Regions from separate parts of the Oceanimonas sp. AH20CE76 genome, predicted to be linked through region 3. Evidence: predicted binding sites of a transcription regulator. Region 3 holds the regulator's gene; each other region holds the start of a gene.

Region 1 (8,030 bases), 480 kb from region 3:
CACCGGCACCGGATGTGATCGCCTTGTCGGGATCGTCATTGATGCTGATAGTCACATCCCCTTCCGCAACCAGCTTGGACTTGGCAAACAAAATGATGCTTACCAAAGCCAGCACGATCACGGTGAACATGACCACACCTAAAATGATTTCCATCGTTTATTCCTTTTCCGTCACTGGGTTTACAGAGAAATGCCAGAGAAAGACATGAAGCCAAGGGCCATCAGACCGGCGGAAATAAAGGTGATACCCAGACCACGCAGGCCATCGGGCACATCCGCATACTTCATCTTCTCACGCAAACCGGCCAGCAGTACGATAGCCAGCATCCAGCCCACACCGGAACCAAAACCGTAGACGATAGACTCGCTAAAGTTGTAGTCCCGCTGCACCATGAACGACACGCCACCAAAGATGGCGCAGTTTACGGTGATCAGCGGCAGGAAGATACCCAGGGCGTTGTAGAGCGCCGGGAAGAACTTGTCCAGCAGCATTTCCAGGATCTGTACCAACGCCGCAATTACCCCGATAAAGGTAATGAAGTTCAGGAAGCTCAGATCCACTCCTTCGGCCAAGGCGCCATCCTTCAGGATGAAGTTGTAGATGAGGTTGTTAACCGGGACCGAAATGGTCAGTACCACGGTAACCGCCACACCCAGACCAAAGGAGGTCTTTACCTTCTTGGACACCGCCAGGAAGGTACACATACCCAGGAAGAAGGCCAGGGCCAGGTTCTCGATGAACACTGAACGAACAAACAGACTCAGATAATGTTCCATCTTTTACTCCTTGGCCTCCACCTGTTCGGGACGGAAGGTACGCAGTACCCAGATAATGCCACCGATGATAAAGAAGGCGCTCGGCGGCAGCAGCAGCAGACCGTTGGCCTGATACCAGCCACCGTTCTTGATCAGCGGCAGGATTTCGATGCCGAACCAGGTGCCGGAACCGAACAGTTCACGGAAGGTGGCCACCACCAGCAGGATCAGGCCGTAGCCCAGACCGTTACCGATACCGTCCAGGAACGACATCATGGGCGGGCTCTTCATGGCATAGGCTTCGGCGCGGCCCATTACGATACAGTTGGTGATGATCAGACCTACGAATACCGACAGCTGCTTGGAGATGTCATAGGCATAAGCTTTCAGGATCTGGTCCACCACGATTACCAGAGAGGCGATAATCGCCATCTGGGCAATAATCCGTACCGAGTTGGGGATCTGGTTGCGGATAAGTGAGATAAACAGGTTGGAGAACGCCGTTACCGCAATTACCGCCAGCGACATAACGAATGCCGTCTGCATCTGCGAGGTCACCGCCAGGGCAGAACAGATACCCAGCACCTGAAGGGCGATGGGGTTGTTGCCAATGATGGGACCGAACAGAACCTTTTTCATTTCAGCTTTATCAGCCATTGTTCAGTTCTCCTTCACGAACCTTGGCCAGGAAAGGACCAAAGCCTTTCTCACCGAGCCAGAATTCAAAGGTTTTTTGCACACCGTCGGAAGTCAGGGTTGCGCCAGACAGGCCATCAACACTGGAAGGAGCACCCTGAGGAGCACCGCCTTTTACCACTTTCAGTGCCGGCTCGCCGTCTTCGTTATACAGCTTCTTGCCAACAAACTGAGCGCGCCAGTTAGGGTTTTCCACCTCACCGCCAAGTCCGGGAGTTTCACCCTGCTCGTAGTAAGTGATGCCCTTGATGGTGTTGCCATCGGGTGCCACAGCCACAAACGCATACATGGTAGACCACAGGCCCTGGCCATGTACCGGCAGAATGATGCTGTCCAGCTCGCCGTTTTCGTTCTTGGCCAGGTAAACCGGGGCCAGGTTGGCACGGCGGCGAATGCCGGCGGGATCTTCATCGGGGCTCAGCTTGATGCTGGTGGCCGGATCCTTGGCGGCATTGCGCTGGTTGTAGCCGGCAGCGGCTTCGTCAGTGAGCTGACCGGTGGTCAGGTCAAGCAGGCGTGCTTCAATGAAACGGTCATAGGTTTCCGCTACATCTTCACGGCCCAGACCGGCCACACTGACAATGTTGGTCTGCACGTCCAGCGCCTGATTACGCTGCTGAGTCGGCTTCAGCGAGACAGCAGCCCCGGATACAATAATGGAGCAGACCAGGCACAGGCCGCCAACAACGGCAAAGGTTCTGCCGATAGATTCTTTCTTAGCCACGGGCCAGCCTCCGTTTGATATTTGCCTGAACCACGAAGTGATCGAACAGGGGAGCGAACAGGTTGGCGAACAGAATGGCCAGCATCATGCCTTCAGGGAAGGCCGGGTTGACCACACGGATCAGCACCACCATCAGACCAATCAGGGCGCCGTACCACCATTTACCCTTGTTGGTAAAGGAGGCAGAAACCGGATCGGTTGCCATAAACATCATACCGAAAGCAAAACCACCCAGCACCAGGTGCCAGTGCCAGGGCATGGAGAACATGGCGTTGGTGTCAGAACCGATCAGGTTGAACAGAGTGGCAGTCACTACCATACCGATCATCACACCAGCCACAATGCGCCAGGAGGCAATGCCCATATAGATGATGAACAGACCACCAATCAGAATGGCCAGGGTAGAGACTTCACCGATAGAGCCCTGAATGTTACCGATAAAGGCATCCATCCAGCTGATGGCAGCGCCGGTGTTGGCGTCCATCAGTGCAGCCTGGCCGCCGGCAGCCCACTGACCCAGTGCAGTAGCACCAGAGAAGCCGTCTACGGCAGTCCATACGGTGTCACCGGAGATCTCGGCCGGGTAGGCAAAGAACAGGAAAGCACGGCCTGCCAGTGCCGGGTTGAGGAAGTTCTTGCCGGTACCGCCAAAGATTTCCTTGGCCATGACCACACCAAAGGTGATGCCCAGCGCTGCCTGCCACAGGGGCAGAGTGGCGGGCACGATCAGGGCGAACAGCACGGAAGTAACAAAGAAGCCTTCGTTCACTTCATGCTTGCGCACAGAGGCGAACAGCACTTCCCAGAAACCACCCACAATGAACACAGTCAGGTAGATAGGCAGGAAGTAAGTCGCACCCAGCAGCATTTTGCTGCCCCAGCCGGCACCTTCGCCCAGGGTTGCCCCCAGACCGCTGGCCAGGCTGTAACGCCAGTTGCCATCAATCACACCAGCCAGATCGGCCGGGCTGTACATGCTGGTGAGGGCCGCAATGGCCTGGCCACCGGCGTTGTACATACCAAAGAACATGGCCGGGAAAGTGGCCATCCACACCATGATCATGATGCGCTTCAGATCGATGCTGTCACGTACATGGGAGGATTTACGGGTAACCATGCCCGGAGTGTAAAGTACGGTAGCAACCGCTTCGTACAGAGCGTAAAACTTCTCGTATTTACCGCCCTGCTCAAAGTGGTGCTCCATGTTTTCCAGAGTCTGCTTTAAGCTCACTTCTTAGCCCTCCAGCTCAATCTTGGTCAGGCACTCACGCAACACCTGGCCATAATCGTATTTGCCCGGGCAAACATAGGTGCACAGCGCCAGATCTTCTTCATCCAGCTCCAGACAGCCCAGGCTTTGGGCGCTGTCGGTGTCACCGGACAGCAAATCACGCAGCAACAGGGTCGGCAGAACATCCAGCGGCATCACGCGCTCATAGTTACCAATTGGTACCATGGCACGGGCAGAGCCGTTGGTGGTCGTGGTCAGGTCAAACAGCTTGCCCTTGGCCAGATGGCCCAGGTAAGCACGGGTAACCGAGAACTTGTTGGAACCCGGCGCCAGCCAGCCGAACAATTCCTTCTCGCGGCCTTCCTTCAGTGCGGAGACCTGCAAATGGTAGCGACCCAGATAAGCATGCGGACCATTAGCGTTGGTGCCGGCCAGTACCGAGCCGGAAATCACGCGGTTTTCACCCTCCTGCAGCTCGCCGGCAGTCAGCTCATCCAGAGATGCGCCGATACGGGTGCGCAGCAGGCGGGGCTTGTTCACCACGGGGCCGCCCAGAGCAACCACACGGTCGGTGCAGATTTCACCGCTGGTAAACAGCTTGCCAAAGGCAATCACGTCCTGATAGTTGATGTACCAGACCACCTTGCCGGGTACCACAGGATCAATGAAATGAATGTGGGTACCGGCCAGACCAGCAGGGTGCACACCGCTGAAAACGTGTTCTTTTACGTTCGCGGAGTTGGCCTGTGGCAGGCTGCCTTCGCCTTTACATACGTGCACCTGGCCGTCGGTCAGGCGGCTCAGCACCTGCAGACCATCGGTAAACGCCTGGGCGTTTTCCTTGATCACCAGCTCGGCATTGGCACTGAGCGGGTTGGTGTCCATGGCGGTCACAAAGATGGAGCGCGGAGCAGAGTCCAGCGCCGGCACCTTGCTGAAGGGGCGGGTACGAAGCGCAGTCCACATGCCGGATTCAACCAGCTGCTCCTGCACAGTTTCACGTTCCAGTTTGGCCAGTTCGGCAGAGCTATAGCTTTTAAAAGTAATCTGCTCTTCGCTGTCGTCTACGGCAATAACAACAGACTGCAAAACACGCTTGGCACCCCGGTTGATTTCAACCACGGTACCTGCGGCGGGAGCTGTGAATTTAACGCCAGGATTCTTTTTATCTTCAAACAGAATCTGACCTTTCTTGACGCGATCCTCTACCTTGACGTGCATGGTAGGGCGCATACCCACATACTCCTCGCCCAGCGTAGCAACGCGCTTGATGGAGGGACCATCGTAGATTACTTGCTCTGGTGCCCCGGCAATTGGGAGGTCCAGTCCTTTTTTAATTGTAATCATACTCACTTGCACTACTTGTTAGGGGAAGACAGGTACTTGCCATGAAAAACATGACAACATGCTGATGAGTCGCTACCGGCATGTTGGCATCGCCCTGACAACAGCACGACTACACTCCGGTAACATCCAGCCCGATTTAAAAGGCGCGTAATTCTAGCACTTTTAAAGCGGCGGCTGCCACGGCAATTGCTAAAATTTACCGCCGCAGTCAGTAAAACCAGCTTGTTTCATTTTTCACCAAGCAAAAATAAGGCCATGATTTTCAAGGCAGAATCATGCTTTGGTCGCACAAGGCGGAAAAATGGAAGTGATTTCCAGTCACATCGGGCTGGTAACAAATCTGCTAACCACAAATAACAGATATCTTAAACCGACACTCCCGCCTTGCCCATGCAGTTGGGGCTGTCGGGCACACCGCCACGGGCACGCCATTCGGCAGGCGTCAGGGTATGCAGTGCCAGCGCATGCACACCACCGGCCAGCTCCTCGGCCAGCAGGGTGTTCAGGGTACGATGACGGGCCAGCAGCCGCTGACCTTCAAAGGCATCGCTCACCACCACCAGCTTGAAGTGGGTTTCCGAGCCGGGCTCCACTCTGTGCATGTAGCTTTCATTTATCACGTCCAGATGCTCAGGTGACAGCGCAGCCATCACTTTTTGTTCAATGGTGTTCTGAATCGACATGTTAATCTCCGGTGATATTCACAACAAAGGACAGGTCCGACGCTCGGGCACTTTCACCCGGTGCCGGCAAACCGCCGAAATGTGAGGTTGATACGCAAATTTGGCTCCCGGGCCATTTTGGGCAGGGCATGCTGCCAATGATGCTGCATTTGTCCCGCCATCACCAGCAGACTGCCGTGCTCCAGCCATAATTCACGCTGCTCCCCCTGATGATGACGCAGCAAAAAACGCCTGCCCGCTCCCAGACTGACCGACGCTATCATGGGGTCCCGGCCCAGCTCGGGCTCATTGTCGGCATGCCAGCCCATGCTGTCCTGGCCGTTGCGGTAACAATTAAGCAGCACACCATCAAAGGGCTGACCGCAAATTCGCTCAAGACGGCCGGCTATTTCCTTTACCAAAGGATGCCAGGGCTCAGGCGCACGCTGCCGGCCGGAATAACGATAGGGCCAGTCGCCCATCCAGCAGGACAGCCGCGGCTCATTCAGCTCACGACCAAACATCATTAACCGGTGCTGCTGCCAGGGAATGCTTTGCTCAAGCTCAGCCTGCCAGGCACCGGCGTCGGCGGCAAAGGCGTCCGGCCACCATAAAAGACGGCCCTGCTTGAGCGTGAGCCACTCTGGCTCTGACCATAGCTGCATGCTGATTTTCCTCTTTAAACTGCTAAAATGCCGCTCTTTGCAAATAATCAGGCATCAACCCCATGAATCATCACTTTCCTCTTGCCGAGGGCGGCGAGCTGACGCTGCACCGCTACCCCCGCCAGGCCCGCCACGGTCTGCAGGCCTGGGAAGCGGCGGACGAATATATCATGAACGAACTGGCCACCCTGGAGTGGGACCGGACTGCTCCCCTGGTGATTCTTAACGATGGCTTTGGTGCCCTGACGCTGGGCCTGCACCAGTACCGGCCCTTTACCGTTACCGACTCCCGGGTAGCCGGGCTGGCGCTGGCTGCCAACGCCACCGACAACGGGCTTGAGCCTGAGTGGCACTCGCTCACCAGCCTGGACGAGTTGCCCGCAGCGCCCGGCCTGGTGATCCTCAAGCTGCCCAAGACCAATGCCATGCTTGAACACCAGCTCGCCGCCATCAGCCGGGTAGCGGGGCCAAACACGCGAATAGTGGCCGGTGCCAAGGCCAAGGACGTGCATACATCTACTCTGACGCTGTTTGAGCAGTTGCTTGGCCCCACCCGCACCAGCCTGGCCTGGAAAAAGGCAAGGCTGATTTTTACCGAGCGGAATATGGCCATTGCCCCCTCTCCCGCGCCGGCCCCGCTGGCCTGGCCGCTGGAGGGCAGCGCCTTCACCATTTATAACCATGCCGCTGTGTTCTCCCGCGCCAGCCTGGATATTGGTGCCCGCTTTATGCTGGAGCAGCTGCCCGCCAACCGGCCGGGCAGAATCATCGACCTGGGCTGCGGCAACGGCGTGCTCGGGCTGATGGCCCTGGCCCGCAATCCGCAAGCCACCGTCACCTTTGTGGATGAATCCCATATGGCAGTGGCCAGTGCCCGGCTTAATGTGGAGCACAACCTGCCCGATGCCCTGCCCCGGGCGCGCTTTATGGTCAATAACTGTCTTGACGGCGTAGCCCCCGACAGTGCCGATCTGGTGCTGTGCAATCCGCCCTTTCATCAGCAGCAGGCCATTACCGATCATATTGCCTGGCAAATGATGACCGATGCCCGCCGGGTACTGCGCCGGGGCGGCGAGCTGTTACTGGTGGGTAACCGCCACCTCGACTATCACCAGAAACTTAAACGACTGTTCGGTAATCAGCGAGTAGTGGCATCCAACCGCAAATTCGTTATTCTGAGAGCCATTCATACCGCCTGAAGGACCTGTTCATGAATCGTATCAAATGGTTAACTATTCCCCTGCTGGCCCTGGGCCTGTCTGCCTGTGCCAGCTATTACCCTATAGCGGTAGATGTAAATCCCGCTACCGCCAACGTGAGCGGCGGTGTTTATCGTGGCCAGACCCTGGCGCTGTCCAGCAGTGACAACCGCAGCAGTGACTTCATCATTCAGATTGAACAAAAAGACAAATCACCGGTGGTGGTGGGTGCGGCCAATAATCTGCGGCTGCAGCTGGAGCAGGCGCTGGCGCAAGGGTTCAGCACGCAGGGAGCCTTTATTGAGCAGGGTGCCAACACCCGCGCTACCCTGGAGCTGCAGGAAGTACTGGCCCGGGTGATCCGCGGTCATATCAGCTATGACGTGGTACAGAAGGTAAGAGTACAGCTGGTGCTGGAGCGCAACGGCCAGCGCATTACCAAGCAATATCGCCGCAGCGCCCAGCAGGAATTTCCCGGCCGTCTGCATCCGGAGCTGGACAAGGTCACCGATGCCCTTAACCGTCAGCTGAGCCTGATGGTGCAGGACATACTGGCCGATCGTGACGTACAAAGCTTTATTAACGGTAACTAAATGAAAAACATATTAATCCTGCTGGCGGGCCTGCTGTCCGCCACCGCCCTGGCCGGCCCCCGCGTGGAGCTGGTCACCAGTCTGGGCACCCTGGAAGTGGAGCTGAACGAACAGGCCGCCCCCAAGACAGTGGCCAACTTTTTGAGCTATGTGGACG
Region 2 (8,030 bases), 1.3 Mb from region 3:
CAGCAGACTGTCGTAACGGGACAGCCCCAACGCATCGGCGCGGGCGGCGGCGGCCTCGCGGGAGAGCGCCACCACTTCTTCAAACAAGGGTAAAAAGCCGGCCCAGTCATTGGCCGGACGCAGGCTGCGCCAGGCATGCTCGCAGCGGGAGCCGGCCAGCGAGCGGGCACGTACCAGATCTTGCGGCAGCAGGGTGGCATCACGCCAGCTGCGCTGCATTTCTGCCAGGCTTTGCTGCTGTTCAGCAGACAGCGCTTCGTTTTTTGCACCAGCAAACCAGTCGCCAAGACGCTCATCCTGTAATTGCTGATGGCACAATACTGCCAGTGTGCCCAGGGCCTCGGCTCTGGCCTCATTGCCGCCGGCGGGCATCATGGTGGCCTGATCCCAGCCACAGATGGCACCCAGGTGCTGCAGGTGATGCAGTTGTTCAAAATGCTGTTCCAGTGCGGAATAAGACATGATGCTTCCTTTGGTAAGCGGTTACCCCTGCCGGCTTTGCAGCCGCTCCCGGGTATCCTGTTTGGCCTGTTCGCTTTTGCGCAACAATACATAAAGACAGCCGCTGCCGCCATGCTGGTGCAGGGCGCTGTGGCAGGCCAGCACTTCCGGCAACTGGGGCAGCCAGCCGGAAACATAGCTTTTGAGCAGGGCCGGCGGCTGGCTGCGTTCGCCCTTGCCGTGCACTATCATCACCGCCCTCAGGTTGCGGCGCAGACAGCCCTGCAAAAAGTTCAGCAGGGCGTCCCGGGCTTTTTCCACGCTGTGATGATGCAGATCGAGACGGGCGTCACAGGGATATTTGCCAAGACGCAGCTTTTTGAACACACCTTCCTGCACGCCGGGCTTTTTGTAGCTTACCATATCGTCAGGGCGCAGCAGCGCTACATGATCCAGCGACAACAGCGGCAGGGCAGCTTCGGCGCTGGTTTCTGCCGCCTTGCGGCGCGTGGCAATGGTGGCTGCGTCGCGTTTGCTGGCGTGGCTGGCGGGCAGGGTGTCCTGCTTCAGGGGCGTCAGTCCGTCCATTTCATCAAGAAAAGAGGACCAGTCGTTATGGCTCATAACACGGTTCCTTGGTGTTCGGAATTAGCCGCAGTATAAGCAATTGGATTAAAAGGGGGAACGACGGGCCTCAGGGGAGGAGGAGAGTGAAGCCCGCCGTTTTTTAACGTAGTTATTTGCTGGCTTCACCATTGGGATCTGCCTTCATTACCTTGTAGATGAAGTAACCCGCATAGAAACTGATCAGCAGGGCAGTGGCAATAATTACCATCATCGACATAAAACCCACATCACTACCAAACATTAAATCGAGCCAGAATGCCATCGCTTGTCTCCTTTCTCGCGCTCCGTTAAAGGCATATTAACGAGACCGCTGTGACGGATTCTGATCCTGATCAATAAAGCGGTGTATCCTCAACTTTATTAAGGGTATAGCCATTATTTTCCAGTAGTTGTATCAGCCCCTGCTCGCCGTAAAGGTGCAGGGCACCTACTACCATCAAGGCCCTGGCGGGGGCCAGCTGCTCCAGGCGTTCCAGCCAGAGGTGATTGCGCCGGGCCAGCAGCTCTTGCTCTATAAAGCCGGTTAATGCCGGGCTTTGCTCTTCCTGCAACAGGTCCAGCAGTGCCTGTTCATCACCTTTCAGCCAGGTGTTGAGCAGGCGCTCAAGATGCGGCTGCATTTGCTCCAGCTCGTCCAGGCTGTGAGTGATAAAGTCGCGCTCCAGTCCGCGCTCATGCAGCGAGGCCAGCAATTCCATCACCAGCGCCGGTGACTCCAGACCGGCCACGGGCAGATTTTGCTGCCGGGCCCGCAGCCGCAATTGCATATCTACCCCTTGCTGAGTATGAAAGCCCAGCTCCCGGGCTTTTAACTGCGTCAGCTGCAATGCGGCAAACCAGGGCGGCAGCTGACGCAGCATGGGCTGGCCGCTGGCATTCACTGCCTGTTCAAGCTTTGCGGCAAGCTCAGGTCCCAGACGCTCGGCCCAGTGTGTATTTGGTGTGATTACATGGGAGAAATCGCTGCTTTTAAGGGTGAGCGGATCAATTTCCAGCAGCAGCAATTCGCTGTTATCCAGTGCCTGCAACACAGTTGCAGGCAACTGGCTTAACCGCTCATCGGCAATATGCACAGAGCCGAACAGCCACAACTGCTGCTCGCCTTTTTGTGCCTGCCACAGCGCCGGAGCCGCCAGCACAGAGCCACACCACAGCCACAATAGCCATAATCCGGTTTTCATATTTTCTCCTCAGCCGCCGGCCTTTAACATTAGCCGGTCGAGGGCGGCTGTGCTCATAAACCGGCGCAGCCAGCCCAGCATTTTGGTGGGCCGGGTCACCGGATAACGGGCTTTGGGGCTGGCGCTGGTCAGGGCGTGCAGCACAGGAGGCAGGCAAGCTTCCGCCGGCAGGCTGTAGCGGGAGCTGGGGCCGGGCTTCTCCAACCGGGCCAGCGTTTGTTCATAGCCGGCCCGGTGGCGGCTGTCTTTCATATTGATGTGACGGAGAAAAGCGGCGCGGGCATTGGCCCTGAACTGAGTTTCAATGGGGCCTGGCTCCAGCAGACTCACATGCACAGGGGTGCCGGCAAGCTCCAGCCGCAGTGTGTCTGTGTAGCCTTCCAGGGCAAACTTGGAGGCGTTATAGGCACCGCGATACTTCATGGCTACCAGCCCCAGTACCGAGCTGTTCTGAATAATGCGGCCTTCACCGGCCTGCAGCATCAGGGGCAACACTAGCCGAGTGAGGTGATGGGTGCCAAAAAAATTGGTATTGAACTGCTCCCGCAGCGCCTCAGTGGGCAGATCTTCAAGGGCACCGGGCTGGCCGTAGGCACCGTTATTAAACAGGCCATAAAGGGTGCCATTGGTGTAAGCCAGAGCCTGCTCCAGGCCCTGCTCTATGCTGGAATCGTCTGCCAGGTCCAGCAATACCGCCTGTAGCCCTTCCTGCTCCAGCTGCAATACATCCTGCGGCCGGCGGGCGGAAGCCACCACATTAAAGCCTTGTTGCTTAAGATAGTGAGCGGCAGCATGACCAATGCCGGAAGAGCAGCCGGTAATCAGGACGGATTTAGACATTAATGACTCCCAGTTTGAACCGAAGTCGTCAATGTAGCAGAAAGGAAAGCGTCGATGAATGGCGTCCCCGGCAGGAATCGAACCTGCATCTAACCCTTAGGAGGGGCTTGTTTTATCCATTAAACTACGGGGACACAGCGGGCTACAATATTGCAAATTTCCCTTTGCAGCGCAATATATTGCCGCCCGTTTGCCGGTTATATAAGCAGGCTTACCACAGCTGCACCAGTCGGTCTCCGGGAGTAGCCGGGGTGATGTTGGCTTCCTGGCCGGCAGGCATCAGAATGCTGTAGTCGGCGTGGCTTTGCTGCACCACAAAAGTAGCTCCTGACGTGCTTTCGCTGTAATACCCGGGCGTAAGCTGGCGTCTGTGCAACAGGGTAAACTTGTCTCCGGTCTGAATGCCCTCGCGCCGGCCCAGATCCATTAAAATGCCGTCGTCTGACTGCTGCACTATATTGCCCACTGCCTTGATACAGGCCTGGGCTTTGATCAGGTCCTGGCTGACATTCTGCAGCAGTTGCTCAACAGCCTGGCCATAGGCGGAATGCCAGAAACTTTGCTGATGCACATTTACCTTGTCGTGCTTTTTATAATCCCAGCTGGAGCGGGTCTGATAATCCCGTTGCAGCAGCACATCACCAGTGAGGCTGTCTTCCAGCACAATGCGCATGCGAAACTCCCGGGGAATGTCGGAAAAGGTCCACTTGGTCCAGTGGCCGTCTTCAATACTGATGTCCTCAATGCTGCCGCTCAGCAGCAGTCTGGCTTGCCGGCGTGATGTCAGCACATCACTGCCTTTACGCAGCCCGGCGTCTCTGGGCAGGGCGGTGTCCGTGTCCAGTGGCTGACCGGTAGATGACGTAATATTGACGGCGGGTGTCAGCATCGACGATAACCGGCTGCTGATGGCCGCACCCAGTTCATAAATTTGACCCGTGCTGCCCTGCTCGGGATGACGCAGGGTAATGGCGGTCAGTGCCAGGCCGGGACGATAGCGGCCGGCGCATTGTTCCTGCCGGCGTTCACCGGGCCAGATATCGGCCCGTACTGTCAGCCACAGCCTGCCCTGTTTTTTGCGCTCGTCAATAATCAGGTAATCCATCAGTTCGCCCTGAGCAGAAATATCCAGCTGCTGACCGCCGTAGGTACCATTGGTGGCAGACTGCATGGTATTCAGGGAAGCGCCGGACTGTAGCAGGGCATCGCTCAGGGCCTGTTCCAGTGCCTGCTGACGCGCTGTCTCTGTGCCCAGACTGAGCGGTGCCGAGCCCTCGGCCTGATACCAGTCGGCATGAGTAAAAAAGGGAGACAGCAGCAACAATGAGGCAAAGACATTTTTGAGCACGGCGGTATCCTGTGTAAAAGTAAAGAGCGTCAATTAAACATCGAACACTCAGCAAGAAGATGGCAAGGTTTATGCAATATTCTTGCCGGGTAAAGTTATGCTGTTTTTGGCCGATACTCGATTAGTTTCCTGAACTCAGTTTTTAAACCACGGAGCCTGTTAATGACAAGAGCCCTTATTCTGGTCACTGTGCTGGGGTTATCGGCCTGTAGCGGTGAGCCCAGGTTTGACAGCCGGCATCATTACCTGCCTCATGATCATGCGGCCCATTATGTCAGCCATCAACCCCTGGGCTCCACGCCGGCACCGGCCCGCGCTCCGCGGCATACCCAGGACGGTATTCCCATGCGCATGAGCGCCGGTGCCCGCAGTGTATATTTGCCGGAAGCCGGTCCTTCACTGGTGGGCGGGCAAACCCAGCTGCAGCAGCATATGTCAGCACTGGCCTACCGGCTGGTATCATCGGCTCACCAGATGAACCGGCAGGCAGGCATTGCAGTGAGCGGTTTTGTCAGTCAGGAGGATTACACCACTCAGGACGAGTTTGGTCGTCTGCTGTCAGAAACCATGATGTTTCAGCTTAATCAATACGGCCTTAAGGTTGTCGATTTTAAGGCTCTGCCGTTTATTCGCATTACTCCTGAAGGTGATATCAGCACCAGCCGGGATTATCGGCAACTCAGTGGTAAAATTGGTGCCCAGTATCTGCTGCATGGCACCATCAGCGAGACGCAGGGAGGCAGGCTGGTGAATGCCCGGCTGATCACCATGGCGGACCATTCGGTAGTAGCCAGTGCACAGCAGTTTATTCCGAGCTATCTGGTGGCCGCCATGCTCGACACCCGCGGCCCGCAGGTGCCTGACCATATACGGAGACGTTATGCGAAATAAGCTGATAACCCTGTTGACCCTGGTGTTTCTTGGCGGTTGTGTGGGGCAGGGCAGTGGTGCCACACCGGCCAGAAACCATATTTATGCCGTGGGTTATGCCCCTATCAGTTTACAGCGGCCGGCGGATTATCAGCAGAAACTGCTGCATGCCATGCGGGCGTCGCGGCTGGATGCCTACCGTGAACTGAGTGAGCAGCTGAGCGGTGTGATGATCTCCAGCTCCAGTGAAATGAACAGTAACGTATTACAGGACGGACCGGTAAACAGTGCCAGCCGGGGCGTGGTGCGCGGTGCCAGAGTGGTAAACAGCTATCCCGACGGTGATATGTACGTGACCGAGCTGGAGCTGGATCTGGCGTTGTATGAAAAACTGCGCCGGGGCGGGCGCTGACAGACACTAAACAGACAACTCTGCCGCAAGCCCAAAGCAGCAGTGGGGATTGCCGTAGCCGACCATAAAATGCCATGGACGGCATTTTCGAGCGATACATGGAGGTACTTGAAGCGTGTCGGTGGAGTGCAACCGCACTGATGCTTCGCTCTGCAGTTTAAACTTTGAAGCCGGAGCCTTTATTAATGCCCTTGGTGTGACCTTTTTGATCATAGGTCATGCTCTGGCGCTCGTGCAGCCGGCTGAGAATATTGGCCAGCTGGCGAGTGCCGGCAAGGGACTGCTCCAGCACCTGTCCGGCAACGTCGTTGCGCTCCTGACAAGTGGTCATTAATGCACGCAATGCATCAACCCTGGGTTTAAACTCAGTGCCCAGCAGAGCTACATCGGGGTGGTTGCACAGGCTGGCATCGGTGGCCTGAATATCGGCCAGCAGTTGCTGTTTCTGCTCGGTAAGAGGAGGGAGTTCCAGCGCCTTGCGCTGAACGATCAGCTCAAGCTCCTGCTCAGTGATCGCCAGCAGGCGCTCAAGTTGAGAATGTTGTTGGGTCAGCAGCGTATCAAGGCTCATTAATACAGAGACTCTATGTCGTTTTCAAGGCTGATAATATTACCGGCAAGACGCTCGGTATTCACCTGATAGCTGCCTTCATTGACTGCTTTTTTAATGGCGTCAAGGCGGGCGCTGTTATCGGTGCCGTCCCCGGCAGACAGACTTTGCTGCATGCGGTTAAGTTGTCTGGCCTCTGCCGTGAGCGTGACTTCATCTCGCCCGGCAACGGCTTTGGGTTCGCCACTGTTGCCGGTAGTAGCGGATGCACTTTTCTGCGGATATTTGTTTCCGCTGACCGGACCGTTATGAAATCCGGGAGGAAGCTTGTCTATGGCCATGGTCTTGTGTCCTGATTTGCTGCTGTCACACCGGTTATCGGCTGGCCCTTGTGCAACTTTAGCAGAATTTACAGACCCACCTTTACTACTCCGGCCTCGCTGATGCGCCCTTGTATCTGGCGGCCCGAACGGCTGTTGCGTACGCGAATGGTCTCATTAAAGGTGCCGTTTTCATCGGCCACGCCCTGAGTCCGGATAGACAGGCCGCCGTTTTCTGCCACTATGGTAACTTTGTCTCCTTTGCATACCACACACAGCTGGCTGGCCAGAATCGGCCTGCCCGGGCGCAGATCCCGCTTGCTGCGGGTGCCCACCAGAGCCTGAATATTATCAAATACGTCCCCTCTTACCAGCACTTCATCCTGGTAGCTTATCTGCAGCTGAGCCGGCTGCAGCAGAGTATTACGAGAGATAGGATCAGCAGCCGTCACCACGGGTTTAAGTACTTTTACCCGCACCGGCACAAACAGTTGCCAGCCGGGTTGCTCATGGCACTGTACAAACACATGAGTATTACGCCGCACTTCACCACTGCCGCGGATCTCTGCGGTAAGCATGCCGGGGCATTCACTCAGCTGCAGCCGGGTATCTATGCTTGAAGCCTCAATGATTACCTTGTCATCAGGGCCTGCCTGGACAAAATCGCTCACATAGTTTTCTGCGTAATGACGGATACTGTCGTGTATGCTGGTCTGAGCCGTTACCAGGGCCGGTAATAACGTGAATACAAGGCTTAAAAAAACATGTATGCATGGCTTGTTGTGGTAGTTAGGCAAAAAACCGTTAAGCATCGTTACTCCGTTGCCGATAGTACATAAATCATGACTGGTCCCATCTTTGCCGCTATGAAGTGGCACTGGCACATGGCCGGTGTTAAGCTAGAACCATCGTATTTTGCTGCATAAAGCATGCCATTGAACTGGCGGGCAGACAGCTAAATCTCATTCCGGAGGCTGAATAATGGCGGGTGTACTCGACTCGGTAAACCAGAGAACACAACTGGTGGGGCAAAACCGGCTGGAACTATTATTGTTCAGGCTTAACGGTCGCCAACGATTTGGCATCAACGTATTTAAGGTCAAGGAAGTGTTGCAATGCCCACGGCTCAGTGGCTTGCCTCAGCGTCATCCGGTTATTCGGGGTGTATCCAATGTTCGTGGCCAGACCATTTCCATTATTGACCTGAGCAAGGCCATGGGGGGCCGGCCGATAGAGCAAACCGAAGACAGCTTTGTCATTATCTCCGAGTACAACCGTTCGGTGCAGGGGTTTCTTGTCAGCTCGGTAGAGCGCATCATCAACGTCAACTGGGAGTCGATCTTGCCACCACCCAAAGGGGCCGGTCGCTTCAACTACATGACGGCCGTCACCGAAATAGACGGTGAGCTGGTGGAAATTCTCGATGTGGAAAAAATTCTTG
Region 3 (8,030 bases):
CCGCCAGAGAAGAATGAACCACAGTGCGGGTGGTTGCCTGACTGATCCCTGCTGCCGTCGGCCTGGCATCATGGCCGTTAAACAACGCAATCCAGGTCACCACCAGTGCAAACACCAGACTTTTAATAAAGCCCTGCATAATATCGTCCTGCCAGTCGACGGCTGCCTGCATGGTGGACCAGAAGCCGCCGGCATCAACGCCCAGCCAGTCAACCCCAACCAGTTTGGCCCCCCAGATACCCACGATATTAAACATAAATGCCAACAAGGGCATGCTGATGACCCCCGCCCAGAAACGGGGGGCCACTACCCGGCGCAGCGGATCCACTCCCATCATTTCCAGGCTGGACAGCTGCTCGGTGGCTTTCATCAGGCCCAGCTCGGCAGTCAGTGCCGAGCCGGCACGACCGGCAAACAGCAACGCCGTCACCACCGGTCCCAGCTCCCGCAGCAGCGATAGTGACACCAGCTGCCCCAGGCTGCCCTCGGCACCAAAGTCCACCAGCACGTTATACCCCTGCAGCGCCAGCACCATGCCGATGAACAGTCCGGATACCAGAATAATCAGCACCGACTGAACACCGACCACATGTAATTGCTGTATCAGAAGTGGAAAATGTTTTCTGGGCTCTGGCTTGCCCACCAGCGCATGCGTCAGCATAAAGCCACTGCGTCCTAACGCCGTCAGCGCCGATACGCCATTGCGGCCCAGACGACCAATCATATCAGTCAGCATAAGCAAGTGACTCCCTGTAATCCGGTGCCGGATAATGAAAGGGTACCGGGCCGTCAGCTTCGCCTTGCAAAAACTGGATCACCTGCGGATCCTGATGCGCTTTCAGCTCTGCCGGCGTTCCCGCTGCGATTACCTTTTTATTGGCAATAATGTAGGCGTAATCGGCAATGCTCATCACTTCACCCACATCATGAGTTACCACCACAGAGGTCAGCTGCTGGGCACGGTTCAGTGAAGCTATCAGCCGAACCAGTACGCCCATACTAATGGGATCCTGGCCGGCAAAAGGCTCATCGTACATAATCAACTCGGGATCCAGCGCTATACTCCGGGCCAGCGCCGCGCGCCGGGCCATGCCTCCCGACAGCTCCGCCGGAAATAACGCGGCCGCACCACGTAAGCCGACCGCTTCCAGCTTCATCATGACTAACGTATGAATAATGGCTTCCGGCAGACCGCTATGCTCACGCAGCGGAAAAGCCACATTGTCAAATACTGACATACCGGTAAACAGCGCTCCGCTCTGAAACAACATGCCCATACGGCGACGTACGTCGTACAACTGCTTGCGGCCCAGAGCAGGAATGGATGCACCATCAAAGAGTATTTTGCCGCTGTCGGGCTTGATCTGGCCGCCAATCAGGCGCAGCAGTGTGGTCTTGCCAATGCCGCTGGGGCCCATAATGGCGGTGATCTTTCCACGCGGAATGTCCATGCTGATGCCCTCGTAAAGAGGTCGATCACCACGGCTGAAGCAAAGATCCCTTATTTCAACAAGGCTTTGACTCACGCTATGTCCCCGCAAAAAAGAAGTGATTGTATGAGTTCGGCTGACTATCAGCAACTACAGCACACCGATTTGCGCCACCCTCTGACCAGAGCAGCCCTCGGGCAAATGCACCAAGCCGGTCGCTTCTCGGCCCCGGCTTTTCTATAATGTCGCGGCCTTAATGCGGAGAACCTCATGTCAGCTGAATTTGATTATCGCACCACTGCCCAACGTGTTCTGGATATTGAAAAGGCAGCCCTGGAGGGCCTTTCTCAATATCTGGATGAATCTTTTAACAAGGCCTGCCGGCTGATGTTTGAATGTCCCGGCAAGGTCATTGTCACCGGCATGGGAAAATCAGGCCATATTGCCAATAAAATCGCTGCTACCCTGGCCAGTACCGGCACTCCTGCTTTTTATGTTCACCCGGGAGAAGCCAGCCATGGTGATCTGGGTATGATAGACAGCAAGGATGTGGTGCTGGCGCTGTCCAACTCCGGCGAAAGCGAGGAAATTATCGCACTGTTGCCGGTGCTGCGCCGGCGTGGTCTTAAACTCATTTGCATGACCGGCAAGCCTGAATCCACCATGGCCCGGGAGGCAGATGTACATTTGTGCACTCGCGTCGAGCAGGAAGCCTGCCCGCTCGGGCTGGCTCCCACCGCCAGTACCACGGCGGCCCTGGCCATGGGCGATGCATTGGCGGTCGCGCTGCTTGAAGCCCGTGGTTTTACTGCCGACGACTTTGCCCTCAGCCATCCCGGCGGAGCCCTGGGTAAGCGGCTGCTGCTGCGGGTGGCCGACATCATGCACAAGGAAGACAAGGTGCCCAGTGTGGGCCTGAATACCCTGGTCATAGAAGCACTGCTGGAAATTGGCCGCACTGGTATGGGCTTTACTGCCGTCGTCGATGATCAGGGCCGGCTGGCTGGCATCTATACTGATGGTGATCTGCGCCGGACCCTTGATCAGAAAGTGGATGTACACAACACCCGCATCGAGCAGGTGATGACCAAAGGCTGCACGACGGTTCCTCCGGGCATGCTGGCAGCAGAAGCCGTTAACCTGATGGAAGAGAAAAAAATCAGTGGTCTGCTGGTATTGGATGAACAGCAGCGTCCTATCGGTGCCTTTAATATGCACGACTTGTTACGCGCAGGAGTGATCTGATGACAGTGCAGACCCTTTATGGTGATATCAGCCAGGAGATCTGGCAGCAACTTAAACAAATTCGCCTGCTGATCTGTGATGTGGACGGCGTGCTGTCTGACGGCATGATTTATCTGGGCAATGACGGTGAGGAATACAAGAGTTTTTCCACCCGTGACGGCTTTGGTATCAAGGCACTGCTTAACGCCGGCATCGAGGTGGCGGTGATCACCGGACGCAACTCACGCATCGTCACGGATCGCATGAACGCATTGGGTGTGCGCCATATCTATCAGGGTCAGAGTGATAAACTGCACAGCTATGGTGAGCTGCTTGATCACCTGCAGCTGACAGCACAACAGGTGGCCTATATCGGCGATGACGTGGTGGATCTGCCGGTGATGCAGGACTGCGGGCTGGGGGTGGCAGTGGCCGATGCGCATCCGCTGGTGCTGCAGCGCGCTGGCTACATTACCCGCACCACCGGCGGACACGGTGCCGTCCGTGAATTGTGCGATCTGTTGCTGGATGCCCAAGGCATACTGGCACAGGCTGAGGGCATGAGCGTATGAACCGTCAGACCTGGATATTTGCCGGTCTGTTTGTGGCCGCGCTGATCACCTGGCAATGGTTTCGCAACGATCAGACCATCATGGTAAACGAACAGGATTTTCAGCCCGATTTTGTGGCAACGAACCTCAGCAGCATACAGTACAACCGACAGGGACTGCCCTATCGCGGCATGGAAGCGGAGCAGGCAGAGTACTACGAGTCCCTCTCCATGACCCTGATGAAAAAACCTGTTATCTTGCTTTATTCTCCTGACGGCCAGCCGCAATGGCGTCTCAGCGGTGATAACGGCACCATCAACACCGGCGATAATGCGGTGCTGACCAGTAATGTAGTGGGCAAAGGGCTGCAACCGGATGCGCTGGTGGAAACCCTGACCACCGAATATCTGGAGATGGATTTTATTAACAACAGGCTGCGTTCCGATCAGACAGTAAGACTGGAAAGCTCGCAGTATCAGGCGCAAGGCACAGGCCTGCTGGGCAAGCTTGATCAACAAACGGTGGAACTACTGAATGAAACCCGGGCAACTTACTTTAATCCTTAGTCTTGGCGGCCTGCTGGGCCTGGGTCAGGTGCAGGCCAAAGACAGTGACTATCGTCAGCCGGTTACCATAGACGCTGGCCGCCAGCTGGTGGAGCTGGCCGAAAACAAGGTGACCTTTACCGATAATGTAGTGGTGAAACAGGGCAGCATAGATGTGCGTGCCAGTGAACTGGTCGTGATCCGCAATGAGCAGGGGCTGCAGTCCATGACCGCCAGGGGCAATCCGGCTACTTACCGGCAAGTGCTCAATAACGGCAAGCCGGTACAGGCACAGGCACGGGAAATTCGCTATGACATGGTCGCCCGCACCATCACCCTGATTCGGGACGCCGAACTCAAGCAGGACGATAATATCGTCACTGGCTACCGTATTCGCTACTTTATCGACAAGGAGCAGATGGAAGCCGAAAGCCAGGGTGGCAAAGACAGGGTCACCACTATTTTCCTGCCTGAGCAGGTACAGAATTTCGACAACCAGAGTAACGACTGACCATGGCCAGACTGAAAGCACGCGGGCTGCAGAAAAGCTACAAAGGCCGGAAGGTAGTGGCTGATGTCAGCCTGACCGTGAACACCGGCCAGATAGTGGGGCTGCTCGGGCCCAACGGGGCCGGCAAAACCACTTCCTTTTACATGATTGTAGGCCTGGTGCAGCGGGATGCAGGCAGCATCACCATAGACGACAATGACATCAGCCATGAGCCTATGCATGTGCGGGCCCGCGCCGGCATTGGCTATCTGCCTCAGGAAGCGTCCATTTTTCGCCGCCTGAGCGTTGCCGATAACCTGATGGCCGTACTGCAGACCCGCAAAGATCTGAACGCCGACGGCCGTAACGAAAAAATGGAACAGCTGCTGGAAGAGTTCAATATTGTCCATATTCGTGACAGTCTCGGTATGAGTCTGTCCGGTGGTGAACGCCGGCGGGTGGAAATTGCCCGGGCACTGGCGGCAGATCCGCGCTTTATTCTGCTTGATGAACCTTTTGCCGGCGTTGATCCCATCTCTGTGCTTGATATTAAGAAAATTATATTACATCTGAAAGATCGAGGCCTGGGCGTACTGATCACCGATCACAATGTGCGTGAGACGCTGGATGTATGTGAAAAGGCCTATATTGTCAGCCACGGGCACCGTATTGCTGCTGGCACACCAGCTGAAATCCTGGCCAATGAGCAGGTCAAGAAAGTCTATCTTGGTGAACAATTCAGCCTCTGAAGGCACCGCTTCGCGCGGTTGATATGGAAGGACGTTAGCATACATGAAGCCGACTCTTCAGTTACGCCTTGGCCAGCAGCTGACCATGACCCCTCAGCTGCAACAGGCCATTCGTCTGCTGCAGCTGTCCAGCCTTGAGCTGCAGCAGGAAATTCAGCAGGCACTGGACAGTAATCCGCTGCTGGAGCAGGAGGAGCCGGACAGTATCAGGGTTGAGGATAATCGCAACGAGGAGCAAATTGCCGCAGACAGCGCCATGGAACGTAATCAGCTTTCTGAAGAGCTGCCCATGGACACCAGCTGGGAGGAAGTTTATACCGCCTCTCCGGTCAGTGGTGGTGCCGGTCTGCCGGAAGGGCTGGAAGATAATGTCTATCAGGGAGAAACCACCGAAACGCTGCAGGATTACCTGATCTGGCAAATGAACCTGACTCCCTTCAGTGATACCGATCAGGCCATTGCCCTTGCGATTATCGATGCCGTGGACGATGCAGGCTATCTCACCGCCGATATTGACGAACTGTTAGCTGCAGCCTCGGCCGACGAGCTGGGCATTGAAGCCGACGAAGTAGAAGCCGTGCTCAAACGCATTCAGCATTTCGATCCCATCGGCGTAGCTGCCCGCAGCGTGCAGGAATGCCTGTGTATTCAGCTCGACCAGTTTCCCGCCAGCACCCCCTGGCTGGCAGAAGCCCGGTTGCTGCTGGAACAGCACATGGATCTGCTTGGTAACCGCGACTACCGTACTCTGCAGCGCAAGACCAGGCTGAAAGAAGACGAGCTGAGAGAAGTTCTGAATCTGATCCAGCAGCTTGAACCCCGCCCCGGCAGCAGCATTATTCAGGGCAGCTCCGAATATGTTATTCCGGATGTGGTGGTCACCAAACGCAACGGTGCCTGGGTCGTGGAACTCAACCCGGAGGCCATGCCCAAGGTACGCCTGAATCAGACCTATGCCGCACTTGCCGACAAGCCCCGCAATAGTGAAGACGGCCAGTTTATTCGTAATCATCTGCAGGATGCCAAGTGGTTCCTTAAAAGTCTCGACAGCCGAAATGAGACGCTGCTCAAGGTTGCCAATTGTATTGTTGAACAACAACAGGCATTCTTTGAGTATGGAGAAGAGGCCATGAAGCCCATGGTGCTGAACCATGTGGCCGAGGCAGTAGAGATGCATGAGTCCACCATCTCACGCGTGACCACACAAAAGTTTCTGCACTCGCCCCGGGGCGTGTTTGAGCTTAAGTATTTCTTCTCCAGTCATGTGGGCACCGACGATGGTGGTGAATGTTCATCCACGGCAATTCGTGCTCTGATCAAAAAGCTGGTCGGAGCAGAAAACCCGGCCAAGCCGCTGAGTGACAGTAAGATTGCTCAGTTGCTGGCCGAGCAGGGGATTAAGGTGGCCAGGCGTACCATCGCCAAGTACAGGGAGTCACTGGCCATCCCCCCTTCCAATCAGCGTAAACGCCTGGTTTAAAGGCAACGACAGAAGGAAGACGTTATGCAAATTAACCTGACCGGACACCATGTAGAAATCACAGATGCACTGCGTGACTATGTTAATAGCAAGTTTACCCGGCTGGAGCGCCACTTCGACCACATTACCAATGTGCACGTCATCCTTAATGTAGAAAAAATGCAGCAAATTGCCGAAGCCAAACTGCACGTCAGTGGTGGTGAGCTGTTTGCCAACGCCCAGCATGAAAATATGTATGCCGCCATCGACGGACTCATTGACAAGCTGGATCGTCAGATCATCAAACACAAAGAGAAGCTCAAGCAAAAGTAACCATGGAAGTCGCCGACATACTAAGCAGGGACTGCACGCGCAGTGCAGTTCCCTGCACGAGCAAGAAGCGTGCTCTGGAAATTATCAGCGAGCTGGCTGCCGAACATTTGAATATCGGCAGCCAGCCGCTTTTTGACTGTTTGCTGGCCCGTGAAAAGATGGGCACTACCGGCATCGGTAATGGCATTGCCATACCTCATGGTCGTATTGGCAATGACAACAAGGCGACCGCGGTACTGCTGACTTTTGCCGAACCGGTAGAATTTGATGCCATCGACAATCAGCCGGTTGGTCTGGTGTTTGCGCTGCTGGTGCCGGAGCAGGAATGTAAACAACATCTGAAAACGCTGTCCTTAATTGCTGAAAAGCTCAGCAACAAACAGATTTGCCGGCAGCTGCGTCAGGCCGGCAGTGACGAAGAGCTTTATCAAATCATGATTTCTGCCTGAAGGAGCCTATATGCAGCTGGTGATTGTGAGTGGTCGTTCCGGGTCCGGTAAAACCGTCGCCCTGCGGGTGCTTGAAGATCTGGGTCACTACTGCGTCGATAACCTGCCGGTTGAGTTACTGCCTGAGCTGGTCCGCCTGCGCCAGAACCGGCCCGGCGCGGTTGCGGTGAGTATAGATGTGCGCAACCTGCCCGACAGCCCCGATAAGCTGGAAGCCTTTCTGGCCGAAGTGCGGGCCATGGACGAGGTGCAGGTATCCAGTTTCTTTATTGATGCCGAAAACGCAGTATTGATCCGCCGCTTTGGCGATACGCGGCGACTGCACCCTCTCTCGCGCCACAGCCTGACTCTGGATGAGGCCATTCGCGAAGAAACTCATCTGCTGGCCCCCTTGTCTTCCGATGCGGATCTGCGTATCGACACCTCAAGCTTAAGCATTCACGATCTCAGCGAAATTATTCGCGAGCGTATTCTTGGCAAAAAAGAAAAAGAGCTGAACTGGGTATTTGAGTCTTTTGGTTACAAATATGGCGTTTCCAAAGATGCTGACTTTGTGTTTGATGCCCGCTTTCTGCCCAATCCTCATTGGATTGCCGAGCTGCGTCCTTACACAGGTAAGGATCAGCCGGTGGCCGACTACCTCAGCAGTCAGCCGGAAGTCATGAAATACCTGTGGCAGCTGGAAAATCTGCTGATCACCTGGATGCCTCATCTGGAGCGTAATAATCGCAGCTATGTCACCATCTCCATCGGCTGTACCGGCGGACAGCACCGTTCTGTATTTATCGCCGAGCAGCTGG
Region 4 (8,030 bases), 480 kb from region 3:
GTGAGGCAGAAACAGCCAGCAAAGCGGAAGCAATCAGTGTTTTTTTCATGTTATCTCTCCTGTGTGAGAAAAGGCTTACAGCATGCGTTTCAGTGTCTGGTCGCGGTCAAACCAGTGATGTTTAAGGGCCGCCAGGGCATGCAATGCCACCAGGCCAATCAGCGACCAGGCGCAGATTTCATGAATAAGCCCGGCTACATCTTCCTGATTTTCAAAGGCAGTAAACAAGGCCGGAATATCAAACCAGCCAAAAAACGAAGTGGGCCTGTTATCGGAGGTGGCCACCAGATAACCACTGATAAACAACCCGAACAATAATAAGTACAGCACCCAGTGCATCAGGTGAGCCAGCCGCTGCTCCCAGGCCTTGTGGCTGGCCAGCGGCGCGGGCTGAGCGCTAAACCAGCGGCTCAGCAGGCGCAGCACTATCAGGCCGGCCAGCAAAAAGCCCACGCTTTTATGCCAGTACGGTAATACCTGATAGAGCGGATCGTAATAACCCAGGCTGCGCATCCATAACCCCACCCCAAACAGGCCAAATACCAGCAGGGCGGTGAGCCAGTGAAAAAGGCGCATTGTAATTGAATATTTCTGCATGAATGGCTTCTCCTGCGCTGCCATAAGCAGCCATGCAATCAACTGTGTATGATTATTACTCTCAAGTCTAATCCCTTTGACTAAAAATCAAAGCGACCTTTACTGGCTTTGAGGTTCAAATTATTTGAATAAATTTCCCATAAAAAAAGAGGACGCCGAAGCGTCCTCTTGTATGTTCACTGAAGTCTTATCAGCCGCGGCCGGCGCGCTTACGCTCGTTTTCGGTCAGCAGACGCTTACGAATACGAATATGGTTGGGAGTAACCTCTACCAGCTCGTCGTCGTCGATAAATTCCAGTGCCTGCTCCAGGGTCATTTTGATCGGCGGCACCAGGGTCAGCGCCTCATCGGTGCCGGCGGCACGAATGTTGGTCAGCTGCTTGCCCTTGAGGCAGTTTACAGTCAGGTCGTTGGAGCGGTTATGAATGCCGATGATCATGCCTTCATACACTTCGGTGGCATGCTCGATAAACAGACGGCCACGCTCCTGCAGGTTGAACAGCGCATAAGCCAGCGCCTTGCCCTTGCCATTGGAGATCAGTACACCGTTGTTGCGCTGACCAATGTTACCACCCTTATGCGGACCATAATGGTCAAAGGTGTGATACATCAGGCCGGAGCCGGAGGTCAGGGTCATAAACTCGGTCTGAAAGCCGATCAGGCCCCGGGCCGGAATCATAAAGTCGATGCGCACGCGACCCTTGCCATCCGGCACCATGTCGGTCATTTCGGCCTTGCGCTCACCCAGTTTCTCCATAATGGAGCCCTGGCTGTCTTCTTCAATGTCTACGGTCAGGGTTTCAAAGGGTTCAAGCAACTCGCCGTTTTCTTCTTTCAGAATTACTTCAGGGCGGGATACCGCCAGCTCAAAGCCTTCACGACGCATGTTCTCGATCAGAATGCCCAGATGCAGCTCACCCCGGCCGGACACGCGGAACTTGTCGGGATCGCCGGTTTCTTCTACCCGCAGGGCCACGTTGTGCACCAGTTCCTGGGTCAGACGCTCCAGAATGTTACGTGACGTCACGAACTTACCGTCCTGACCGGCAAACGGTGAGGTGTTCACCTGGAAGGTCATGGTCACGGTAGGCTCATCCACCGACAGCGGCGGCAGCGCTTCCACGGCACCGGCAGCACAGACGGTATCGGAGATTTTCAGCTCACCCAGACCGGTAATGGCCACTATGTCGCCGGCAGAGGCTTCGGTCACATCGTGACGCTGCAGGCCCAGATAACCCATTACCTGGCCCACTTTACCGTTGCGGGTTTTGCCATCGGCACCGATCACGGTCACCTGCTGGTTTACCTTGACGGTACCGCGCTTGATGCGGCCCACGCCGATAACACCCACATAGGAGGAGTAATCGAGCTGGGAGATCTGCATCTGCATGGAACCTTCCGGGTCCGCGTCGGGTACCGGCACCTGATCCACTATGGTCTGGAACAGGGTGGTCATGTCTTCGGTGCGCTCATCGGCGTCGAGCGAAGCCCAGCCATTCAGGCCGGAGGCGTACACCACCTGAAAGTCGAGCTGATCATCAGTAGCACCCAGGTTGTCGAACAGATCAAATACCTGATCCATTACCCAATCGGGACGGGCACCGGGCTTGTCTACCTTGTTGATGATAACGATGGGCTTGAGACCCTGAGCAAACGCCTTTTGAGTAACAAAACGGGTTTGCGGCATGGGGCCTTCCTGCGCGTCTACCAGCAACAGCACAGAGTCCACCATCGACATTACCCGCTCTACTTCACCGCCGAAGTCGGCGTGTCCGGGGGTGTCTACAATGTTGATGCGGTATTCCTGACCTTCGGGAGAAGTCCAGCGAATGGCGGTGTTTTTGGCCAGAATGGTAATACCGCGCTCACGCTCGATATCGTTGGAGTCCATCACCCGCTCTTCGGCTTCGCCACGGCTTTCCAGGGTGCCGGACTGCTGCAGCAGCTTGTCGACCAGGGTGGTTTTACCGTGGTCAACGTGCGCGATAATGGCAATGTTTCTCAGATTATTGATTTCAGCTGACATTAAGTTCTTTCGCTCGCATATTTTGAGGCGGGCACAGGCGGTGCAGCCGCTCTCTGAAGGTGTCCGGCGCCAATAACTGCAGCGGACCCAAATAAAAAAGGGCTGCAAATTGTACACGCTTTAGCCGCTTCAATATACGCTTTTCTCATTTTTCATACATGGGGTGCGCTGACGTGCCGACAAAGCAGACCCGAAACGATCCTTGTTTTCTCCATGAATGGTATTATGCAGCAAGATGAAAGACGTCTGGCTGCACCAGAATGGCGCAGCCGGATAAGATCGCACTAAAAAGACTCACCAACGCACCAAATTGGTGCAATGCAAAAGATGAAGAATACAGAACCGTAATATTTAATGCTTAAATTACAAAAGCTTAGCAAGATGGCACGGTTCTGGCTTAAGAAATCACAACTGATGAATTTGTTCATCAGACCCTGGATGTTAATTTTTGGAGGTCGAAACCCATGTCAATTGAATCCGTAATGGACATGATCAAGGAACACGATGTCAAATTCATCGATATGCGCTTTACCGATATCAAAGGCAAAGAGCAGCACATCAGCCTGCCGGTAAGCCAGGTAAACGATGACTTCTTTGAAGAAGGCAAGATGTTTGACGGCTCATCCATGACCGCATGGAAGACCATTCACGAGTCAGACATGGTGCTGATGCCGGATCCGTCTACTGCCGTGATGGACCCCTTCACCGAAGATGCCACCCTCAATATTCGCTGTGACGTGCTCGAGCCTGCCACCATGCAGGGCTACGACCGTGATCCCCGCTCCATTGCCCGCCGCGCCGAGGAATATCTGGTGTCTACCGGCATTGCCGATACCGTGCTGATTGGCCCGGAGCCGGAATTCTTCATGTTCGACGACGTGCGTTTTCATACCGACATGGCCGGCAGCTTTTTCAAGGTGGACGACTCCGAAGCCAAGTGGAACTCAGGCCGTGATTATGCCGAAGGCAACAAGGGCCACCGCCCCGGCGTAAAAGGCGGTTATTTCCCGGTAGCTCCCATCGACTCTTCCCACGACATTCGCTCTGCCATGTGTCTGGTAATGGAAGAAATGGGTCTGGTAGTGGAAGCGCACCACCACGAGGTGGCTACCGCCGGCCAGAACGAAATTGCCTGCAAATTCAACACCCTGACCAAAAAAGCCGACGAAATTCAGATCTACAAATACGTAGTGCATAACGTGGCTCACGCCTTTAACAAGACCGCCACCTTTATGCCCAAGCCACTGGTAGGTGATAACGGCTCCGGCATGCATGTGCACCAGTCTCTGGGCAAAAACGGCGAAAACCTGTTTGCCGGTGATCTGTACGGCGGCCTGTCGGAAATGGCGCTGTACTATATCGGCGGCATTATCAAGCACGCCCGCGCCCTGAACGCCATCACCAACCCGGCCACCAACTCCTATCGTCGTCTGGTGCCCGGCTTTGAAGCCCCGGTGATGCTGGCCTACTCCGCCCGCAACCGCTCTGCGTCCATTCGGATTCCGCTGGTGGGCTCACCCAAGGCCCGTCGCATCGAGACCCGCTTCCCGGATCCGGCCGCCAACCCCTACCTGTGCTTCGCGGCTCTGCTGATGGCCGGCCTGGACGGTATTCAGAACAAGATCCACCCGGGCGATGCCATGGACAAGGATCTGTACGACCTGCCCGCCGAAGAAGCTGCCGAGATCCCGACCGTGGCCACCTCGCTGGACAACGCCCTGGACAACCTGGATCAGGATCGCGAATTCCTGACCCGCGGCGGCGTCTTCTCCGACGAGTTCATCGATGCCTACATCAAGCACAAGCGCGTGGAAACCGAGACCATCAATATGGCGGTACACCCGCTGGAGTTTGACCTGTACTACTCCGTTTAACTGAATAGCTGAAAGCGAAAAGCTGGAAGTGAAAAGCCCGGGAAACCGGGCTTTTTTGTTTTTACTTCCGGCTTGCAGGGCACGCCGATATTGCCCGAAGCAGCAGCGGGGATTATCGAAGCCGACCGTCAAATGTCATGGATGACATTTGCCGAGCGCCCCATGGATGGGCTCGAAGCGTGTCGGCGGAGTGCAACCGCGCTGCTGCTTCGCTGTGCACAAATTTCAAAGAACCTGATGCCGGGTAGACGGAAACAGATTAAGCAGTTTATGCACCAGATAGACGCAGCACAGGGTCACCAGAATGGCGATCGTCATTGAGCTCATGCGATAGAGGGCGCTGAACACCAGATCATGCTCCGGCGAGACATACTGGCCGAACAGAATGCCCACCGTGGTCAGGCCGGCAAAGCCGATGCCGGGCATGGCCTCCCTAGCATGCAGCCGGGCAAACACCATGGCGCAAATCCAGAACGCCAACCCCAGCAGCAACAGGTTGTGGTAATGGTCATACAGCACCAGCTGAAACAACAGGCCCGCCGAGCAGCCCAGCAGGGTGCCAATGCAGCGGGCCCGGCCCGAGACCACGGCACCGGCATAGCTCATGGGAAACAACACCAGCACGGTAGCCGCCTGAGCCGACAGCGAGTCCACCAGATCCACCATCTGAAACACCACAAAACTGAAGGTGGCCACTATGGCGCCCAGCAGGGCCTGATGGCGCAGCACATTGTCGCTTTTTTCCGGCAGTGCCCGGGCCACCGGCGGCTCACGGTTTGGCAGCAGGGCATAGAGCAGGGCCGCCACCGCCACCGACAAACAGGACGCCGCTATATTGCTGGCGGCCATATCGGCCAGATGAAACTGCGGGTAGCTGGCAAAGTGCAGCATAATGCTGAGGCTGACACAGCCGCTGGCACCAAACAGCATCAGCGGTCCTTTGGCCATCAGATAAAAGCGCCATAAAAACAGCATAAACACCACCAGGGTATAAACCGGTGGCCAGTGCCCCAGCAGACCCGGCAGCAGCATCACCTCCAGCGAGGTAAGCACAGACGAGCCGATAAACTGCAGCACCACAAAGCGGTTGAATACCGGCACCATGCCCAGCAGCAGCATGGGATAAACGGTAAAAAACACCCCCATCTGGGAGTCGGTTATCTTGGCAATCAGCATGCCCACGGTGCTGCCAAGAGCAACGCGTAAACAGCCCCTGAGTTTATCGTCGGTAAAGGTCATGGCGCTTAATACAGATAACGGAACTGACTGACCAGCCACAGCTGCACCCAGCCAAGACCATGCAGCCAGCTGCCCGACTCGGGAAACAACTGCACCGTGGCCCGGGCACCGGTGGCCAGGCCCGGCACCGGCTCGTCCAGGGCAATATGCACCCGCAGGCGCTGGGCATCGCGCACCCAACGGTCGGAGTTTTCCGGTTGCACCAGCTGGCCGTCGGCCTGCTGCTGACCATGACGCACGCCGCTGTCGATGCTGCTGACATGGGCATCAAAAATTTGTCCGGGCAGGGCATCAAACACCACCCCGGCTTTGGTGCCGGCAGTCACATGACGCAGGGTTTTTTCCCGCAGGTCGGCAAGCACCGTCAATTCGTTGGAAATCAGCGCCAGCAGCGGCTGGCCGGCCTGAGCCTGTACGCCTTCCTGCAATTGCAGATTACCGATACGACCGGCCATTTCTGCCTTGACCCGAGTGCGCTGCAGCGCCAGCCGGGCCTGCTCATGGGCATTGTTGGCCTGCTTGTGAGCCAGTTCGGCGGCCGCCAGCGCCTGTCTGGCTTCCTGCTGCCGCGCCTGTACCGCCTGCAGCGCACTGCTGGCCTGCTGTGCCTGATTACGGGCCTGCTCCGCCTGCTGCACCGACATATGCCCCAGCCGGTGCAGCCGCTCCAGGCGACTGGCCTCACGGGAGAGCTCTTCGGCCCGCAGCCGGGCCTGCTCTGCTTCAGCCTTTATGCCGGCCATGGCCGCCTGTAGCCGCTCTCTGTCGGCGCTGGCCAGCTGCTGCTGTAATGCCGCCCTGTCCAGCGCCAGCTGATAGTCGGTGTCGTCCAGGGTAAACAGCAGATCACCGGCCTTTACCGGCTGATTATTGCTGACCGCTACCCGCTCCACCTGCCCCGCGACTCTGGGTGCCACCGACAGCACGGGTCTGTGCGCCTGCGCCTGGGGCGTGATGGGAGCGAAGTTATCAATCAGCACAAAATACAGCAGCAGCACGCCAAAGGTGACCAACGCGATACGCACCCAGCGGTTAAAACTCTGCTCTGCGCTCATTCGGTCTCCTGTTTCGCGTTCAGTTGTTGGTTTATTTTTCGCAGATTGGCACTGATATGGCACACCATGCGCTCCAGCTCTGCCAGCTCGGCCTCGCTCAGCCCCTCCAGCACCTGCTGTCGAGTATGGCTCAGCACAGCATCCATTTCCGCTAACAACGGCGTGACCGCCGGCGCTAAATGCACGGTTTTGCCGCGCCTGTCGTTGGCACAGGGCCGGCGCTCCACCAGCCCCAGCTGCTCCAGCCCGTCCAGAGTGCGCACCAGAGACGGGCTTTCCACGCCCACACTGCGGGCCAGGCGGTGCTGCTGAATGCCGTCTTCCTGCTGCAGGTGAGTCAGGGTGATCCAGCGGCTCTGGGTCAGCCCCAGAGGCTTGAGCCGCTCGTCATTAATCAGCCGCCACTGGCGAACCAGTCCGGACAAGGCCATACCCAATGTTTTCATGGTGCACTCCAAATTAGTTAGCTAGCTAATTATATTCATGCTATCAATTGATGCAATAATCATCAGAGAGATCGGGCAAGCTTTTTGCAGAGTTTTATCAACGAGGCTGAAAAGCCGGTCTGATTGCACCATTTTGTGGCAACCCTGGCCCCATGGGTTACACTGTTTGCACTAAGTTGGTGCACCCGCATTCACCAAGGACAGCCTGTGAACAACCCGATCAATATTCAGACCATTATCGACAGCCAGCTTACCGCTGTGCTGGTGGTAGACGGCGATCTGGTGGTGCATTTTGCCAACACCGCCGCCGAGCAGCTGCTGACCCTGAGCAAACGCCGGCTGAAAGACGCCCGGCTGGATCAGCTGGTGGAAGACATCTCCCTTGATATGCGCCGTATTCAGCGCTGCATTGAGCTGGAGCAGAGCTTTACCAACAGTGAAGTACAAATCGTGATTGACGGCCTGCCCCGCTGGGTGGATGTGAGCGTGACCGCCTTTACCCTGAACCGGCGTATTCTGGCGCTGATGGAGCTGCGGCTGATCGACCAGCAGAAGAAAATCAGCCAGGAATTGCAGCAGCGGGCGCAGCAGCAGGCCGCCCGGGAGCTGGTGCGCGGCCTGGCCCACGAGATAAAAAACCCCCTTGGCGGTCTGCGCGGCGCGGCTCAGCTGCTGGAGCGGGAGCTGGAAAAAGAAGAACTGAAGGAATTCACTCATCTCATCATTGCCCAGGCCGATCGGCTGCGTAACCTGGTAGACCGGCTGCTGGGCCCGCAGCGTCCGGGCAAGCGGG

Evidence for each region. The regulator sigma-54, encoded in region 3, starts transcription at its own class of promoters, with help from an activator protein. The targets are predictions, from matches to a motif close to TGGCACNGTTTTNGCTT.
Region 1: N2M06_RS11850 (Na(+)-translocating NADH-quinone reductase subunit A) is a predicted target of sigma-54. The motif match lies at 4,994-5,010, and genes of this name have one in related genera.
Region 2: N2M06_RS04745 (FlgO family outer membrane protein) is a predicted target of sigma-54. The motif match lies at 4,498-4,514, and genes of this name have one in related genera.
Region 4: glnA (glutamate--ammonia ligase) is a predicted target of sigma-54. The motif match lies at 3,006-3,022, and genes of this name have one in related genera.

What each region holds. Positions count from the first base shown of each region.
Region 1 covers NZ_CP155481.1:2,428,008-2,436,037, forward strand. The annotation lists gene nqrF (NADH:ubiquinone reductase (Na(+)-transporting) subunit F) at 1-154, opposite strand, end outside; gene nqrE (NADH:ubiquinone reductase (Na(+)-transporting) subunit E) at 181-777, opposite strand; gene N2M06_RS11835 (NADH:ubiquinone reductase (Na(+)-transporting) subunit D) at 781-1,413, opposite strand; gene N2M06_RS11840 (Na(+)-translocating NADH-quinone reductase subunit C) at 1,406-2,176, opposite strand; gene N2M06_RS11845 (NADH:ubiquinone reductase (Na(+)-transporting) subunit B) at 2,169-3,407, opposite strand; gene N2M06_RS11850 (Na(+)-translocating NADH-quinone reductase subunit A) at 3,411-4,754, opposite strand; gene N2M06_RS11855 (BolA/IbaG family iron-sulfur metabolism protein) at 5,120-5,437, opposite strand; gene N2M06_RS11860 (alpha-ketoglutarate-dependent dioxygenase AlkB) at 5,491-6,081, opposite strand; gene N2M06_RS11865 (methyltransferase) at 6,144-7,280, shown strand; gene N2M06_RS11870 (YajG family lipoprotein) at 7,292-7,873, shown strand; gene N2M06_RS11875 (peptidylprolyl isomerase) at 7,874-8,030, shown strand, end outside.
Region 2 covers NZ_CP155481.1:973,510-981,539, forward strand. The annotation lists gene N2M06_RS04710 (carboxypeptidase M32) at 1-462, opposite strand, end outside; gene smrA (DNA endonuclease SmrA) at 484-1,065, opposite strand; gene N2M06_RS04720 (DUF3149 domain-containing protein) at 1,178-1,330, opposite strand; gene N2M06_RS04725 (TraB/GumN family protein) at 1,401-2,249, opposite strand; gene N2M06_RS04730 (SDR family oxidoreductase) at 2,259-3,089, opposite strand; tRNA gene N2M06_RS04735 (tRNA-Arg) at 3,149-3,223, opposite strand; gene N2M06_RS04740 (flagellar assembly protein T N-terminal domain-containing protein) at 3,301-4,437, opposite strand; gene N2M06_RS04745 (FlgO family outer membrane protein) at 4,600-5,328, shown strand; gene N2M06_RS04750 (LPP20 family lipoprotein) at 5,318-5,719, shown strand; gene N2M06_RS04755 (flagellar protein FlgN) at 5,877-6,290, opposite strand; gene flgM (flagellar biosynthesis anti-sigma factor FlgM) at 6,290-6,610, opposite strand; gene flgA (flagellar basal body P-ring formation chaperone FlgA) at 6,679-7,401, opposite strand; gene N2M06_RS04770 (chemotaxis protein CheV) at 7,571-8,030, shown strand, end outside.
Region 3 covers NZ_CP155481.1:2,910,508-2,918,537, forward strand. The annotation lists gene mlaE (lipid asymmetry maintenance ABC transporter permease subunit MlaE) at 1-736, opposite strand, end outside; gene mlaF (phospholipid ABC transporter ATP-binding protein MlaF) at 726-1,526, opposite strand; gene N2M06_RS14290 (KpsF/GutQ family sugar-phosphate isomerase) at 1,701-2,675, shown strand; gene kdsC (3-deoxy-manno-octulosonate-8-phosphatase KdsC) at 2,672-3,226, shown strand; gene lptC (LPS export ABC transporter periplasmic protein LptC) at 3,223-3,771, shown strand; gene lptA (lipopolysaccharide transport periplasmic protein LptA) at 3,740-4,261, shown strand; gene lptB (LPS export ABC transporter ATP-binding protein) at 4,264-4,989, shown strand; gene N2M06_RS14315 (RNA polymerase factor sigma-54) at 5,033-6,469, shown strand; gene hpf (ribosome hibernation promoting factor) at 6,494-6,781, shown strand; gene ptsN (PTS IIA-like nitrogen regulatory protein PtsN) at 6,784-7,230, shown strand; gene rapZ (RNase adapter RapZ) at 7,241-8,030, shown strand, end outside.
Region 4 covers NZ_CP155481.1:144,649-152,678, reverse strand. The annotation lists gene N2M06_RS00745 (YceI family protein) at 1-49, opposite strand, end outside; gene N2M06_RS00740 (cytochrome b) at 76-597, opposite strand; gene typA (translational GTPase TypA) at 788-2,623, opposite strand; gene glnA (glutamate--ammonia ligase) at 3,094-4,497, shown strand; gene N2M06_RS00725 (DUF2955 domain-containing protein) at 4,723-5,736, opposite strand; gene N2M06_RS00720 (HlyD family secretion protein) at 5,742-6,791, opposite strand; gene slyA (transcriptional regulator SlyA) at 6,788-7,237, opposite strand; gene glnL (nitrogen regulation protein NR(II)) at 7,445-8,030, shown strand, end outside.